One region of the Lysinibacillus sp. AR18-8 genome, then DNA from elsewhere that is predicted to be linked to it. Evidence: a T-box and tRNA genes for the amino acid it is inferred to sense, from the RefSeq annotation. Region 1 holds a T-box; the other holds one or more tRNA genes.

Region 1 (10,264 bases):
TTAGGAACATCTCCTGAAAGTCTTGTAAAAGTAAAAAATCGAAAAGTGACAACCAATCCAATAGCAGGTACAAAGCCGCGTGGCACGACAATAGAACAGGATGAAGCCATCGCAAATGCGCTATTAGTGGATAGCAAGGAAATAGCTGAACACCGTATGTTAGTGGATTTAGGGCGCAATGATCTTGGACGTATTGCAAAAGTGGGTTCTGTCAAGCTAACCAAATACATGAAAATTGAGCGCTATAAATATGTGATGCATATGGTATCTGAGGTTATTGCCGAATTGCGAGATGACCTCCATGTACTGGATGTACTTCGTGCTTGTTTACCTGCTGGTACAGTGTCAGGGGCTCCAAAAATTCGGGCCATGCAATTGATTAATGAATTAGAACCAGTAAAACGTGGGGTGTATGCGGGAGCAGTAGGCTATATTTCGACAACTGGTGATATGGACTTAGCCCTTGCGATTCGCACGATGCTCATTAAGGATCAGAAGGCACATGTACAGGCAGGAGCAGGTATTGTTTATGATTCGATTCCATTGTCAGAATATGAAGAAACACTGATTAAGGCACGTGCCCTATTGGAGGTAAAAAAATGATTTTAATCATAGATAACTACGATTCTTTTACCTATAATTTATTTCAGCAAATCAGTATGCTTGGAAAAAGCGTCAAGGTCGTACGGAATGATACCATTACTATAGAAGAAATTCAAAAACTGTCGCCAGAAGCCATCATTTTATCACCAGGACCAGGAACGCCAAATGAAGCAGGGATAACGATAGAGGTCATCAAGGAACTCTACCAAAAATTCCCTATTTTAGGTATTTGTCTAGGGCACCAATCGATAGGTCAGGCTTTTGGCGCAAATATTGTGCAGGCAAAAAATATTATGCATGGAAAGCTGTCCCCATTACAATACGAGCAAACAGGTTTATTTGCCCAATTAGATGGGGATATCGAGGTTATGCGATATCATTCACTTATTATTGAAGAACAAACTTTACACAAGGATTTTAAAATACTCGCCACAGCGGGTGATGACGGAGAAATCATGGCCATTCAACATAAAGAATATCCACTTTATGGGCTGCAGTTTCATCCTGAATCAATCGGCACAAAAGAAGGTAGTATGATGATGCAAGCCTTTCTAGAAAGTATAGCGTAATAAAAAAGCTGTCGCCTCATATATGAATGGGCGACAGCTTTTTATGTTATTGTTTCTTACCTGTAATTAAATTAGCTATTTCTTCTAAAGTCATGGCAGAATTGACTTCATAGGAGCCGATTTGTAAGCTTCTAGCATATTTAGGGTTAGCGAGTAGTAACTCCATTTCAACACTATTGGTAATAATGCCACCGTCTTCAAGTTTTTGGGCCACACTATAGGGTGTGATACCACTATAGATTTGCAGAGACATCGTTGTTACATCTGTATCTGCTTCTTCATCAGCTTGTTCAGATGCATCTGTTGTAGAAGTTTTTTCAGTCGTATGTACCTGCTTTAATTGATCCTTTAACGAGGCAATTTCCTGATTGGCCTTACTTAATTTGTTTTGTAGTTCTTTTACCTGTTGTTGATTGGAAAATTCCTTAGTAGGAAGACCAATATTTACATCGAAGCGGTTTGCGAGTGCAAGCAATGCCCCAACAAGAAAAATGGCTATACCAAATGCACGAATGGCAGACTTATTCATCAATCAACGCCCCCCGTTTGCAATCACTTGCCGAACTTGCTCTTCTGTTAAATTTGAGCGAATACTAATATCTGCTACAGAAAGACCCTGTTTATTTAATTCAAGTACCTGACTAATAATAATTTGATGAATCGGTTTTGCTGGTGCTGTTGTTTGTCCAACTTTTGAACTCTGTGCAGCCTGTTGAACGGCCTGCATGACTTGGTGCACTTTAGGATCTTGACCTTTTGGAGGGATACTTGATTTTGATTTCACTTGGAACTCAGGCTCTAGTAAAAGTTCTTCCTCCACAATCTTAAGGCGACGTTTTAAATTATTCGTTTCTTGGAAGATGGAGATAGATAATTCTTCGACATCTTGTTCGATTTTTTTCGAGCTATTTTTGAAAAAGAACGAAACGATGATCAGAAAAATGCCGATACTCATTAATACGATGGATAAATCCAATAGTTTCACCTCAATGTAGTATGTAATTATAAGATATTTTACCATATGCAAACTTAATATGAAATGAAGGTAGATTTTTTTTCAGTTTATGTTATAATAGGTTAGTCGTATAAATCATGCTCAAATTTAAATTCTTGATATAGAGTGGGAGGGTTAATGATGCGCGTAAATATTACTTTAGCTTGCACAGATTGCGGCGAACGTAACTACATTTCTAAAAAGAACAAGCGTAACAATCCAGAGCGTCTTGAACTTAAAAAATATTGCTCTCGCGAGAAGAAATACACTCTTCACCGTGAAACTAAGTAATCGCTCATTAAGCCAAAACCACAAGTGGTTTTGGCTTTCTACATTTTATCAACTCATTTAATGTAACAATTCCGGGAGGATATGAAGTTTTACGATATAGGAGGTAGCCTAGATGGATAAAACAACTTTACGAAACACGGTACGCCAAGCCCTTGCAACTATGAAGGATGAAGACTATCATCGTCAATCATTAGCTGTGTTAAACAAGGTGCTACAGGAACCATATATAATAGAAGCAAATACAATTGGCATGACCATTTCAAATAAGCCAGAAGTCGACACAATTCTTATAATTGAGGAATTATGGAAACTAGGTAAAAAGGTCGCAGTTCCTAAATGTCACCCGAAAACAAGAGAAATGTCATTTTATGCCATTGAATCATTTGCACAGCTTGAAACTGTATATATGCATTTGCGTGAGCCCATTCCAGCAAAAAGTGAGTTTGTTGACGCAAATGAAATGGATATCATTGTTGTACCAGGCGTTGTTTTTGATCCATACGGTTATCGAATCGGCTATGGCGGTGGTTATTATGACCGCTATGTATTAAACTATAATAAGGGTAAGCTGATGTCGCTGCTCTTTGATGAGCAAATTATTGATTGTGTTCCTACTGAAGCACATGATTGCCCAGTAGATATCATTGTGACGCCCACAAAACGTATTGACTGTGTTGCACAACGAGGAGCGAACGAAAATGGATAAAATGCTAGATATTTATGAACTCTTGAAAACATATGGTACTTATATTTATACACGTGATCCTATTGGCGATTTGATGTTGATGGAGGATGAAATACGTGAGCTCTATAAAGCGAATGTACTAGATATAAAAGATTATCAAATGGCCCTACTGCTTATTCGACAAGAAACAACAAGACTTCGTATGGAAGAGCATAAAAAGTAATGTTTGAAATATAATGTAATTGGGTATTGTAAAATTAATGTAACATGTATGTAATATTCTTAAAAACAGTGGGTTTCCGCTGTTTTTATGTTTTTACGAAACTTTTTACAATGCAAAACGTATATATAGATATCTGGTGCATAGAAAGAGCAGGGAGAAAAAATTTTCCATAAGATATGTGTTGATTATCTGTTAAAAAAGGATTAAGATATATTTTGTTTCCGTAACAAAATGTAAAAAATTATTATTTTTTTGTAAGGAAGTAGGGAGGATGTTAGGAATGAAATCAATAAAGTGGCCTAAACATTCATTTATGATACTAGCAATTATAGCAACTTGGATCAAAACGGTCATTGTTTACCACACAAGCTTTGAAATGAAAATTGAAAATGCAATGCAACAGTTTATTTTATTTATTAATCCATTAAGCTTCTTGCTATTTACGTATGGTTTATCACTATTCTTTAAATCAGCAAAAGCTAGAAATCGTTATTTGATTACGGTCAGCGTTATTTTGTCCATTGTTTTATACGGAAATGTAGCGTTCTATCGATTCTACAATGATTTTATTACGCTACCAGTATTATTCCAAACAAGTAACTTTAGTGACTTAGGAACATCAGTAGCAGCCATTGTTGAGCCTTGGGATGTATTATATTTCGTTGATGTTGTTATCTTAATCTTAGCGAATAAATTTTTACCAAAAATGAAAGATGCATTTAAAGTGAATATTGAATTCCGTCGTGCATTCTTCGTGCTTGCAATAGCAATGACATTCTTAAATTTAGGATTAGCAGAAACTGAGCGTCCACAATTACTAACACGTAGTTTTGACCGCGAATTATTAGTAAAAAACATTGGTACGTACAATTACCACTTGTATGACATTTATATTCAATCTAAATCATCTGCCCAACGTGCGTTAGCCGATGGTAGTGAACTAGTAGAAGTGAACAACTATATACGCTCTAATCAGGCTGCTGTAAATCCAGAAATGTTTGGGAAATATAAAGGTCGTAACCTGATTGTGGTATCGATGGAGTCATTACAAAACTTTGTCATTAATAATGACATGAATGGTCATGAAATTACGCCATTCTTAAACTCTTTAACAAAAGATAAAGATACGTATTATTTCAGTAACTTCTATCACCAAACAGGTTTAGGAAAAACATCTGACTCGGAGTTTATTGTTGAAAACTCATTGTTTGGTTTAGGTCGAGGTGCTGTATTCTTCACGCATGGTGGAAATACGTATAATTCAATGGCTGAACGCCTTGGAGAAAATGGATACTTTACAAATGTCATGCACCCTAATAATAAATCATTCTGGAATCGTGACATGATGTACCAATCGTTAAAAATTAATAAATTCTACGATATAGATTCATATACTGTGGAAGAGGGGCAAGCTGTAAACTGGGGAATGAAAGATGTTCCATTCTTAGAGCAATCAGCTGCTTTAATGAAAGATATGCCACAGCCATTCTACTCTAGACTTATTACTTTAACGAACCATTATCCATTTACATTGGACCCAGAAGATATTATGATTCCTGAATATGATTCAAATTCAGGTACATTAAATCGTTACTTCCAAACAGTACGTTACATGGATGAGGCTTTAAAAGACTTCTTCCAACAGTTAAAAGATCAAGGTGTCTATGATAATTCTATTATTGTGATGTATGGGGATCACTATGGTATTTCTGAGAACCATAATAAAGCAATGGCACAATATTTAGGAAAAGATCAAATTACACCAATGGATAATGCAATGCTTCAAGAAGTACCTTTATTCATCCACATCCCAGGAGCTGGCGATGGAAAAGAAATGACTGAGATTTCAGGACAAATGGATTTACGTCCAACGATCTTACACCTTCTTGGCGTTGAAACGTCAAAAGATATGCAAATGGGTGCAGATTTATTCTCTCCAGAGCATGAGGACTTTGTAGTCTTCCGTGATGGACGTTTTATTACAGATAAATACGTCTATGCTGGTGAAGCTTGCTATGACAAAGCAACTGGCGAAGAAATAGATGGTGAGCCATGTCAGTCTTATGCTGATCGTGCTACAATGGAGTTAGAAAATTCTGATGCCATCATTAATGGAGACTTACTTCGCTTCTATGACGAAAAAACAGGTAATTTAAAGCAGGATTCAGTTAAATAATCAAAGAGAGATCTCGTATAGGGATCTCTCTTTTTTATTGCTGATAAAAAAGAATTAGTCTCAAGCACTATTCATAAAATTTTTTTGTGAATCCTATGCTAAAGAAAACACCTTTCGCAATGTTTTACAACACTATGCAACGTGAATACACTTTATTGAACATTTCTTTTTATTGACAAATAGCAAGATACGATTATAATAAGTGTAAATATCTGCATAACGAAGATTTGTTTTTCGCATTTCGGAGTATAAGAGTGAAAGGCATCGAAAAGAACGAGTAACTTTAATGGAACTGACAGAGAGTAGCCGGTTGTTGAGAGGCGCAAGGGGATATTAAAGTGAATACATCTTGGAGCTGCGTACCGAAACTATAGTAGGCTACGACGGGGTTGCATCCGTAATCATTGCAAAAGTATCGCTATGGCTGTACTTGTTGAGGAGAGCTATGTGAATAGCTCTCGAAAAAAGGTGGTAACACGTTTATCTACGTCCTTTAGGAATTTCCTAAAGGCGTTTTTTTATGCCTTCTAAGCCAAAACGTGTAAAGCTATTAAAGCCTTGTAAACAAAATCGGTACCCCATTTACTCTTATAGAACTTGCAATATTAATATTTAATATTACAAGGAGATGTTTCGTATGTTTTTAACACCAAAGGAGCAAATAGCGATTATCAAGAAGGGTGCTAACAAGATCGTTGATGAACAGGATTTATTTGAAAAATTAGAGCGATCGTATAAAGAACAGCGACCTTTAACGATTAAGCTAGGGCTCGATCCGTCCGCACCAGATATTCATTTAGGTCATGCGGTTGTTCTACGGAAAATCAAGCAAATGCAAGATTTAGGCCATCATGCAGTTATTGTTATCGGTGATTTTACAGGACGAATTGGCGATCCTACAGGTAAAGCTAAGGGGCGAACAGCCTTAAATGACGATATAGTGAAGAAAAACGCCCAAACTTATTGTGAGCAAATTTTTAAAGTACTAGATCCGAACAAGACAACGGTTCGTTTTAATAGTGAATGGTTAGCGAAGCTGTCCTTTGAAGAAGTCATCAAGCTAGCAGCCACAACATCTGTTGCTCGACTTCTAGAGCGCGAGGATTTTCAGAAACGTTACCAGCAGCACATCCCAATTGGTATACATGAGTTTTTCTACCCACTTATGCAAGCATATGATTCAGTAGAACTTGAGGCAGATATAGAGTTAGGTGGAACGGATCAGACGTTCAATATTTTAATGGGACGCACCTTACAAAAGCATCGAGGATTAGAAAAACAAATTGCTATTTTTATGCCCTTACTAGAGGGGTTAGATGGTATTGAAAAAATGAGTAAGAGTTTAGGTAATTATATTGGCATCAATGAAGCACCTGAGATTATGTTTAAAAAGGTGATGGAAGTACCAGATACTTTAATTATCAAATATTTCGAATTAGCAACAGATGAGCATCCACTACAAGTGCAGGCTATTCAAGATAGACTACAAAAGGGAGAGAATCCCCGCGATTTGAAATTCCTATTAGCAGAAATTATAACGGCTTTATACCATGGATCTACAGCAGTGGAGGAAGCAAGAGCTTATTTTGAAGCAGCATTTCAAAAAAAGGAAATACCAAAAAACATTCCTATACTGCTCTTAGAAATTGATAAGGAAAGAATCGTGGATATCATTCCACAACTAGTGGCAATTGGTTTTATTCAAAGTAAGAGTGAGTTTTTGCGGTTAATCAAGCAAAAAGGAGTATCCTTGAATGGAGAAAAAATGGCGATGGATGACATATCACAAGTATTAATGAATAATGATGTACTACAAATCGGCAAGAAGCGGTTTCTTCAATTCAATAAGTAATAATAGACAAAAAAAGAGCAATCTCCGAAGAGACTGCTCTTTTTTTGTCTGAATTTTAGTGTAATTTTGGTGGGTAACCGCTGTGAACAATCGTCATGATGACGAACCATCCGAATACAGCAGCACTTAATAAGTTGAAAACAACGCTTAATAGGTTCTTTTCTTTAATTGCTTGGAATGTACCAAATACAGCTAAAATCGCTACTAGACCAAAAATAACCATTAATAAGTTCATTAAAAATAGACACTCCTTTCGACATCAGAAAATGAATGTCGCAAACAATATTCCTCCTTAATTGTAAACGTTCTACTTGTTTTTGTCGAGGACTAAAATACTGTAAACTATGAACATTTATCGTCAAATTGTGGCAAAGCCTGTATAATAGGAAGTTGAGGTGATAACTATGATGAACGTACGAAGTTATTCTCTTGGTCCCGTCCAAACGAATTGCTATATCGTATCGAATAAAGAAAAAGAATGTATCGTATTTGATCCAGGTGAAGAGGCGGAGCGTCTAATTAAAACAATCCGTAGCAACGGCTTAAAACCTCTTGCTATCTTTTTAACACATGCCCATTTTGATCATATAGGGGCAGTAGATGCAGTGCGTGAGGTATTTGACGTTCCTGTATGGATTCATGAAAAGGAAGTTAGTTGGCTAGCAGATCCAACGAAGAATGGCTCTAGTAAATATCCTGCATTACCAGATTATAGGGTAGCCGCACCAGCGCAAGATACAATCATCAAAAAAGAACAGCAAATTGAAATAAGTAATTTTGTGTTTCAAGCTGTTTTTACACCTGGGCATTCACCGGGGAGTATTTCTTATATCTTTGAAAATGACGGTTTTGCCATCGTGGGAGATACGTTATTTGAACAAGGTGTAGGACGTACAGATCTATTAAGGGGATCAACCAAAATTTTATTGGAATCTATCCATAATAAACTGTTGACATTACCTGAGGATACTATTATCTATCCTGGACACGGTAATTATACAACGGTAGGTGCAGAAATGGAGACAAATCCTTTTTTAAATGGATTTTAAAACATGGACAGTAAACTGTTTTAGCACATAAAAAAGCGTATCTCACCGAAAGTGAGATACGCGATTTTGTTTGTATTAATGACCGCCACCAGGTACGTGAATGAATGTTGTATAGTACGTGAAGCCAGCGAAGAATACAGTTAAATATGCTCCGAAAATGTACATGTACATACGTTCTGAAAGGTTTAAGAAGCCTAATAATAAGAATAAACCTGTATTACCTAAGAATAATAGCGATACCTCGTTCATACCTCCAAGGTAGAACATAACGGCAAAAATACCTGTCCAGAATGCCATAACTTTATACATATTATCCATGAAATTTCCCCTCCTTTTGCCCACGACACAATAATCTCTTACTCATTATAAATGATATGAAAGGTGTCTGTAAACTGGAACTTCTCCATGTTTGTGACAAACAAATGGATTTTTAATCTAGCTATCGATTTCTGTCACGTTTATTTCATATTTACATAAATCGCAATTATGTATCATACTTTCCATTTGCACAAATTCATTGTTCGTAAACAATGCATCTAATTGCCCTTTTAAATAGGATTCATGTAATGAACAAACAATTTCAGAATAGGCTGTCAGTTGCTCCTGGAATGGACAATTGAAGATGGAGAAGATAACTTTTTTTCCTTGCTCAGTTTGTTGAATCTGTGGAATATAGCCAATTAAAGCGGCATTGTCCGTTAATAGCTGAAGTTTTTCATCGAAGGAAAGAGAATTACTTAATGTCAATTCAGCACTCATATAATTTTTCATTTGCTGGTAGCCGTCTTGGTAGCTAATTTCCTGGCACTTTGTTAATGCAGATGGACCAAAGTCTTCAATTAATTGTATCGTCCATTTTAATAAACGATCTTCATCACGTCTTGGAAAAGTAAGAGATACGCCTTTTTCTGAAGCTTTATAAACACGTCCAGGTCTGCCACCTTTACCTGTTTTTACATAGTCAGCTGTAATAATATTTATTTCTGAAAGCTTCGTTAAATGAAGTCGAGCAACGTTTGGATGGATACCGAATTTATCAGCAATATGTTGTACAGTAACTGTTTTTTTCTCTTGCAATATGTACTCATAAATAGAGTATCTTGTTTCATCCGCTAGTGTACTAGTAATTTTTAATGGATGGATCATGAGCTTCACCTCTTTAATTAATTATAAAAATTATGTTCGTCTACCAAGTGTTAGGAAAATAATCATGTTGATACTATTATATTGTATTATTGAAAAAGATACAGTTCATTTCGGCATAAATATTAATTTTTTCATGTATTTATATTCTTTTTTAGTGGAAAATTGCACTTTATCCACATTTTTATAGCAAAAAACATTATTGGCAGAAAATTAACTTATAAATTTTTATTTTCTGAAAAGGGCTTTTCTCGTGGCGAGTTCCTCCTTATACTAGGAAATAACGAATAGAGCGGTCATATTCGAATGAACTAAAAGAGAGGTGCATATATGCAGAATTTTGAAACAGTTGTCGAACAAAAATGTGAGCAACTTTTACTAAAGGCCTATCATTTTGGAGCATCCGATTTATTGCTAGTTCCAGGAAACATAAAATATCGGATCTATTTTCGAAAATATGATAAACTTCTCCACGCTGGTGAGCTACCTCATGAACTTGCAGAAAGAATGATCTCTTACTATAAATTTCTTGCAGAATTAGATATTAGTGAGCGTCGTAAACCTCAAAGCGGTGCCTTTCAAAAGGCAATGGAGCAAAATTCTTATTCGTTTCGTGTATCCACACTGCCTTCTGTATTTTTAAAAGAAAGCTTAATTATTCGTTTACTTCTCCAAAATC
Region 2 (6,553 bases), on a different contig from region 1:
AGGCTTCTGGAAGTCGAGGAATAATAACTAATACACGATCACCTTTTTGAAGCCCCTTCTCCGTAAAAGCGTTTGCGTATTGATTCATTTTTTGGTTAAGCTCCACATAAGAAACTGTACGTCTCTCTTGTTGTGTATTTAACCAACGTATTGCTTGGCGATCACTATCTTGCGAAAATTTTTCTAATTCCTCTGTGATGTTATAAAATTCAGGTGCAATTAAATCATTTGATACCATCTTGAACATCCTCCCCCAGAAAATTTGATAGAAAATTCATAAAACTATTTTTATTTTAACAATTACAATAATATACAGCAAGAATATTTAGTACGTTAAATAGAAATATTAGAATTAATAGAGAACTATTATGCTTTCAGACGAATATAGGAGGATACTTCGACAAAAAATATAAAAATTTTCACAAAATGTGTTGCATTATTTATAATGCTTGCTATAATAATAAATGTACTTAAGAGGTTGTCTAAAACCAAAGTGAATAGCATTGTTCCGAAGTAGCTCAGTTGGTAGTAGCACCTGACTGTTAATCAGGTTGTCGCAGGTTCGAGTCCTGCCTTCGGAGCCATTTTTTTGTCCTTTTTTCAAATGCTATAATACATAAAAAAATTTGTGGAAAAGCATTGCAATTATTAATGAAAAATGTTATTATAATTCTTGTCTTGTTTGAGACATAATATTGGCCCCTTGGTCAAGTGGTTAAGACACCGCCCTTTCACGGCGGTAACACGGGTTCGAATCCCGTAGGGGTCACCATTTAAAACATAGGCTTTATAAAGAATATAAACTGTGATATAACACCTGTTTCTATGGAGGATTAGCTCAGCTGGGAGAGCATCTGCCTTACAAGCAGAGGGTCGGCGGTTCGAGCCCGTCATCCTCCACCATTCTTATTGTGTTATTTCGGAGGGGTAGCGAAGTGGCTAAACGCGGCGGACTGTAAATCCGCTCCTTAGGGTTCGGCGGTTCGAATCCGTCCCCCTCCACCAGTTTTATAAATGATTGGGGTATAGCCAAGCGGTAAGGCAACGGATTTTGATTCCGTCATGCCTAGGTTCGAATCCTAGTACCCCAGCCATTTTTTCTTTTATGAGCCATTAGCTCAGTTGGTAGAGCATCTGACTTTTAATCAGAGGGTCGAAGGTTCGAGTCCTTCATGGCTCACTTTTTTAGAATGAAAATTATTCAAAAGTGTTATATTAACTACAGATAACTAATCTCTTGCTGAAAACAGTAGGAGATTTTTTTATGTTATTTATAAATGAATAAATATACAACTTTTTGTCGAGTTGAGCCAAGTGGTATGTAGGCTTTACAATAATCTTATAACTTTTAGGGGGTATAAAAACATGAATAAACTTAATATTTCTATTATTGGAGTACCAACAGATTACGGACAAACACGCCGTGGGGTAGATATGGGACCAAGTGCTATTCGATATGCAGGTATTGTTGAACGTTTAGAGGCTATCGGACACGATGTACAGGATCAAGGGGATATTCGTGTTAGTCAAAAGCTTGCTGACGGAGCTGTGGATGAAAAATTACTAAATTTAGAGGAAGTTGTAGATGTTAGTACTGCATTAGCAAATAGTGTGCATGAAGTAGTGGAACAAAAGAAATTCCCACTCGTATTTGGTGGAGACCATAGCATTGCTATTGGAACATTAGCTGGATTAGGTGAGCATTACAAAAATCTCGGTGTTATCTGGTATGACGCTCATGCAGATTTAAATACACCTGAAACAACACCTTCAGGCAATATACATGGGATGCCGTTAGCTGTTAGTATTGGGCTAGGACATGAACGTTTAGTGCAAATTCGCAACTATGCTCCAAAAATTAAGCCAGAAAACGTGATTATTATTGGAGCTCGTTCAGTAGACCCAGGAGAACGTGAATTGATACGTCAACAAGGAATTAAAGTATATACAATGCATGAAATCGACCGACTTGGCATGACACGTGTGATGGAAGATGCACTTGCTTATTTAAAGGAACGAAATGTTGATGGCTTACATTTATCACTTGATTTAGACGGATTAGATCCACTTTATACGCCAGGTGTGGGTACACCAGTTCCAGGCGGAATTACGTACCGAGAAAGCCATTTAGCAATGGAAATGTTACAAGAATCAGGCATGGTAACTTCAGCAGAGTTTGTAGAGGTAAATCCTATATTAGATGAAAAGAATACAACAGCAAATGTGGCTGTTGCATTAATGGGATCTTTATTTGGCGAAACACTAGTTTAAAGAAAATTTGACAAAAAATTGCCTGTTGCCACATTGCATAAAAATCTTTTGCTATAATTGAATTAAAACGAAACTTTTCTTATTGGTGCTTCGTATAGTATAAGACAGTTGTAAAGGTGGAGAAGTCAACACAATGGATGCGTTAGTAAATAAGAGAATAAAACAAGTGCTTAAAGGCGATCAAAACGCATTTGCCGATATTGTGAGTCTCTATCAGCACAAACTGTACCAAGTATGCTATCGAATGTTAGGCAACAAACAAGAGTCTGAAGACATTGCTCAAGAGGCTTTTGTGCGAGCTTATATGAACTTGCATACATTTGATCAGAAAAGAAAGTTTTCAACGTGGCTTTATCGCATAGCGACAAACCTCTGCATTGACCGTATTCGAAAAAAGAAACCGGATTATTATTTAGATGCAGAAGTAGCTGGTACAGAAGGGCTTGATATGTATTCGCAAATCGCAGCAGATGACCAGCTACCAGAGGAGCAGTTAGAACAAATGGAGCTGCAAGATCGCATTCAATATGAAATTGGACGATTGCCGGATAAATACCGTTCGGTTATAGTATTGAAATATATAGAAGAGTTATCGTTACAAGAGATTAGCGAGATTTTAGATATGCCGCTTGGAACGGTGAAAACGAGGATTCACCGCGGACGTGAGGCATTACGTAAGCAATTAAACAATCTGTAGGAGGGGGAGCGTCATGAATACTTGTCCAGAGCATATTATAGACTATATGCATGATTATTTAGACGGTGACATTAGTCGTGAGCATGAGCAAGAGTTGAAACAACACTTGCATACATGTAATGATTGTAAACAGTTGATGCAAGAATTGAGTGAAACAATCGCCTTTGTGAAGAGTGCTTCCCACATTACAGCGCCTCCGAGTTTTGAAGCAGCAGTTATGGCTCGTTTACCAAAACCAAAAAGTCGAGTAGGTATACAAAAATGGATTCGCCGGCATCCGTTCCTTGTGGCAGCAGCAGTATTTTGCTTATTCATGAGTGCTACATTATTGGGTAGCTTCATGGATGACCAGCATTTCTCGGTGACCAAGCAACCTAATTTAGTTGTGGATGGTCAAACAGTGATTGTCCCTGAAGGAGAAGTGGTAAAAGGCGATATTGTTGTGAAAAATGGCGATTTGATTGTTGAAGGTGAAGTTGATGGCAACGTCACAGTAATCAACGGGCAATATATGGCATCTTCAGCGGTAGTTTCAGGGAGAATCGAAGAAATTGACGAAGTATTTGAATGGTTATGGTATACAATTAAAAATTCTGTTAAGACAGCCATGACATTTGAGGAAAAAGAAGAAACTAAATAACACTCTATACGTCCTAAAAAATAGTGCACGTGAGAGGCTGAAAGGTCTACTCTTCTGAGTAGACTTTTTATTTGAAAAAAGTTACATTTGATAAGAATGTGATATACTTGAATGTGTATGGATTCGTAATGAAAAGTGGGGGATGCCACGTGCAAATTATCGAACATTTCACGGATTTAACACCTGTGAATATTGTTATTAACTTCATTGATGTACTGCTCGTTTGGTACGTTGTTTATAAAGTCTTAACCCTCATTAAAGGTACGAAGGCTGTCCAATTACTTAAGGGAATATTCGTCATTATTATTGCACGAATTGCAACAGACCTTTTAGGGTTACAAACACTTGGCTGGATGCTACAACAAGTTATTGAGTTTGGTTTCCTAGCGATTATTATTATTTTCCAACCTGAAATCAGACGTGGTTTAGAACAAATTGGACGAGGAAAGCTATTCCAACGTTCATCAAGTCAAGAAGAAGAAGAACAAACAAGACTTATTGAGGCTATGAAGAAGTCTGTAAGTTATATGGCTAAACGTCGAATAGGTGCGTTAATTTCTATTGAAAAAGAAACAGGTCTTAATGAATATATTGAAACAGGTATAGGGCTAAATGCTGAAATTTCATCAGAATTACTGATTAATATCTTTATACCAAATACCCCGCTACATGATGGGGCTGTTATTATGCAAAAAGATAAAGTTACAGCAGCGGCTTGTTATTTACCTTTATCTGAAAGCCCATTTATTTCAAAAGAGTTAGGGACACGCCACCGTGCTGCTCTTGGCTTAAGTGAAGTTACAGATGCTATTACAATTGTTGTGTCAGAAGAAACAGGCGCAATTAGTATAACATTAAATGGTAATCTCCATCGAAATCTATCTCTAGAGGAGTTTGAAACATTATTAAGAAAAATGTGGTTCGGATCAGTACAAGAATCAAATGCATCCTCTAAGTTGACTTGGAGGGGGAAAAAGAATGGATAAAATGATGGATAGCCCTTGGGTACTTAGAATCATCGCGCTATTTTTAGCGTTTTTGCTTTTTTTCTCAGTGCGTACTGAGTTGTCACCTTTAAATAAAGCTACCTCAAATGAACAAACGGATGTTATTCGTGATGTTCCAGTGGATGTTTATTACGATAATGAGAATCTTATTGTGACAGGTTTACCTGAAACTGTGGATGTAACGATAGAAGGTCCCATGGCATTGGTTTTAAAAGCAAAGGGAGCTAAGGATTTTTCTATATTTGCGGATTTGAGCAATTTATTGCTGGGAGAGCATGATGTAAAACTGCAATACGAAAATATTTCAGAAAAGTTAAAGGTGACATTAGACCCTGCAACTGTTCATGTGAATATTGAGGAAAAGGTCACGCAGGAGTTCCGAGTGGACCCTGAAATGAACAAACGTTTAATCGAAGAAGGTTTTATCTTAAAAGAAATGACGGCCAACCCGCCAACTGTTTATGTAACAGGTGCAAAAAGTGCTATTGAAAGCATTAGTTATGTAAAAGCAACTGTTACAGGAGAGCAGGGCTTGAAGCAATCATTCACGCAGGAAGCAGCTGTAAAAGTATTAGATAGAGATTTAAATAAGTTAGACGTGACTATTGAACCTGAAATTGTGAAAGTTCAAGTAGATATAGCGGAGTATAGTCGAGAGATCCCAGTTGTCCTTAAGGAAACAGGGCAAGCTGCCGAAGACATTACCATTAACTCATTAACATTTACACCGAAAATGATCAAAGTGTATGGTAGAAAATCAATTATTGACAGTTTAACATCCATTCCAATAACAGTTGACCTGTCAAAAATTACTGAGTCCAAAACTTATGAATTTGATGTAAAATTACCAGATGGTGTGACAAAAATATCTGACAAGAAAATAAAAGTGAAGGCAGATATTACAAAGGTAGAACAAGAAGAACAGCAGAAAACACCAGCTTCTACAGAGGAAACGCCACCTCCAACTGAAGAACCTGATGTGACAGATGAGAGTACTACAACTGATAAAAATACGTCAACTGAGGAATCGGAAGATATTGATTCTTAAACAATATGTGACTATAATTTTATTTTGATTCTAAATCAAAAATCCAATCAGGTTTGTAATTCAGGTTTCATCAAACAAACTGGCAGAGTGGAATATTAATAATTACCAATGAATGAACAAAAGCAGACTTTTCCAAAAGTAAGCGGACAAGTGTCTAATGCTTGATAGAAACTCACTAGGCACTGTCTTGCATTGAAGGAGAGAATAAGTAGAATGGGTAAATATTTTGGAACAGATGGCGTCCGTGGCGTCGCGAATAGTGAATTAACACCAGAATTTGCATTTAAACTTGGTCGTATAGGCGGCTATGTTTTAACAAAAGATGCAACTGACCGTCCAAAGGTTTTAATTGGTCGTGACACACGTATTTCAGGCGAGATGCTTGAAGGTGCACTTGTGGCTGGTCTTTTATCAATTGGGGTAGAGGTAATGCGTCTGGGTATTATTTCAACACCAGGTGTGGCATACCTTACTCGAATTATGAGCGCAGATGCAGGCGTCATGATTTCAGCTTCACATAACCCAGTTGCAGATAACGGTATTAAATTTTTCGGTCCTGATGGCTTTAAGCTAACAGATGCACAGGAAGCGGAAATTGAAGCGTTAATTGATGCGCAAGAGGATACATTACCACGTCCTATAGGAGCAGATTTAGGATCTGTAAGTGACTATTTCGAAGGTGGTCAAAAATATATTCAATACTTAAAGCAAACAGTGGATGAAGAATTTGATGGTATCCATGTAGCGCTTGATTGTGCACATGGTGCAACTTCATCTTTAGCTACACATTTATTTGCTGATTTAGAAGCTGACATTTCTACAATGGGTGCTTCTCCAACTGGCTTAAATATTAATGATGGTGTAGGCTCAACACATCCAGAAGGACTAGC

Evidence for each region. The T-box of region 1 lies ahead of tyrS (tyrosine--tRNA ligase). A T-box ahead of a tRNA ligase gene usually reads a tRNA of that ligase, here a tRNA-Tyr.
Region 2: it has a tRNA-Tyr gene. The T-box ahead of tyrS (tyrosine--tRNA ligase) is inferred to sense a tRNA for this amino acid. The anticodon was not compared.

What each region holds. Positions count from the first base shown of each region.
Region 1 is NZ_MDGU01000004.1:105,964-116,227, reverse strand. Features, by position in the region: gene trpE (anthranilate synthase component I) at 1-603, shown strand, start outside; gene BFM98_RS02035 (anthranilate synthase component II) at 600-1,172, shown strand; gene BFM98_RS02030 (hypothetical protein) at 1,219-1,701, opposite strand; gene BFM98_RS02025 (hypothetical protein) at 1,705-2,127, opposite strand; gene rpmG (50S ribosomal protein L33) at 2,308-2,457, shown strand; gene BFM98_RS02020 (5-formyltetrahydrofolate cyclo-ligase) at 2,570-3,163, shown strand; gene BFM98_RS02015 (YqgQ family protein) at 3,156-3,365, shown strand; gene BFM98_RS02010 (LTA synthase family protein) at 3,646-5,541, shown strand; T-box leader at 5,797-6,038, shown strand; gene tyrS (tyrosine--tRNA ligase) at 6,179-7,393, shown strand; gene BFM98_RS02000 (DUF2759 domain-containing protein) at 7,449-7,628, opposite strand; gene BFM98_RS01995 (MBL fold metallo-hydrolase) at 7,798-8,442, shown strand; gene BFM98_RS01990 (DUF2626 family protein) at 8,518-8,760, opposite strand; gene BFM98_RS01985 (helix-turn-helix transcriptional regulator) at 8,878-9,588, opposite strand; gene comGA (competence type IV pilus ATPase ComGA) at 9,916-10,264, shown strand, end outside.
Region 2 is NZ_MDGU01000023.1:1,728-8,280, forward strand. Features, by position in the region: gene mbcS (acyl-CoA synthetase MbcS) at 1-238, opposite strand, end outside; tRNA gene BFM98_RS16235 (tRNA-Asn) at 508-584, shown strand; tRNA gene BFM98_RS16240 (tRNA-Glu) at 698-772, shown strand; tRNA gene BFM98_RS16245 (tRNA-Val) at 828-903, shown strand; tRNA gene BFM98_RS16250 (tRNA-Tyr) at 922-1,005, shown strand; tRNA gene BFM98_RS16255 (tRNA-Gln) at 1,020-1,094, shown strand; tRNA gene BFM98_RS16260 (tRNA-Lys) at 1,108-1,180, shown strand; gene rocF (arginase) at 1,366-2,271, shown strand; gene sigW (RNA polymerase sigma factor SigW) at 2,405-2,968, shown strand; gene BFM98_RS16275 (anti-sigma factor family protein) at 2,982-3,608, shown strand; gene cdaA (diadenylate cyclase CdaA) at 3,758-4,594, shown strand; gene BFM98_RS16285 (CdaR family protein) at 4,587-5,663, shown strand; gene glmM (phosphoglucosamine mutase) at 5,877-6,553, shown strand, end outside.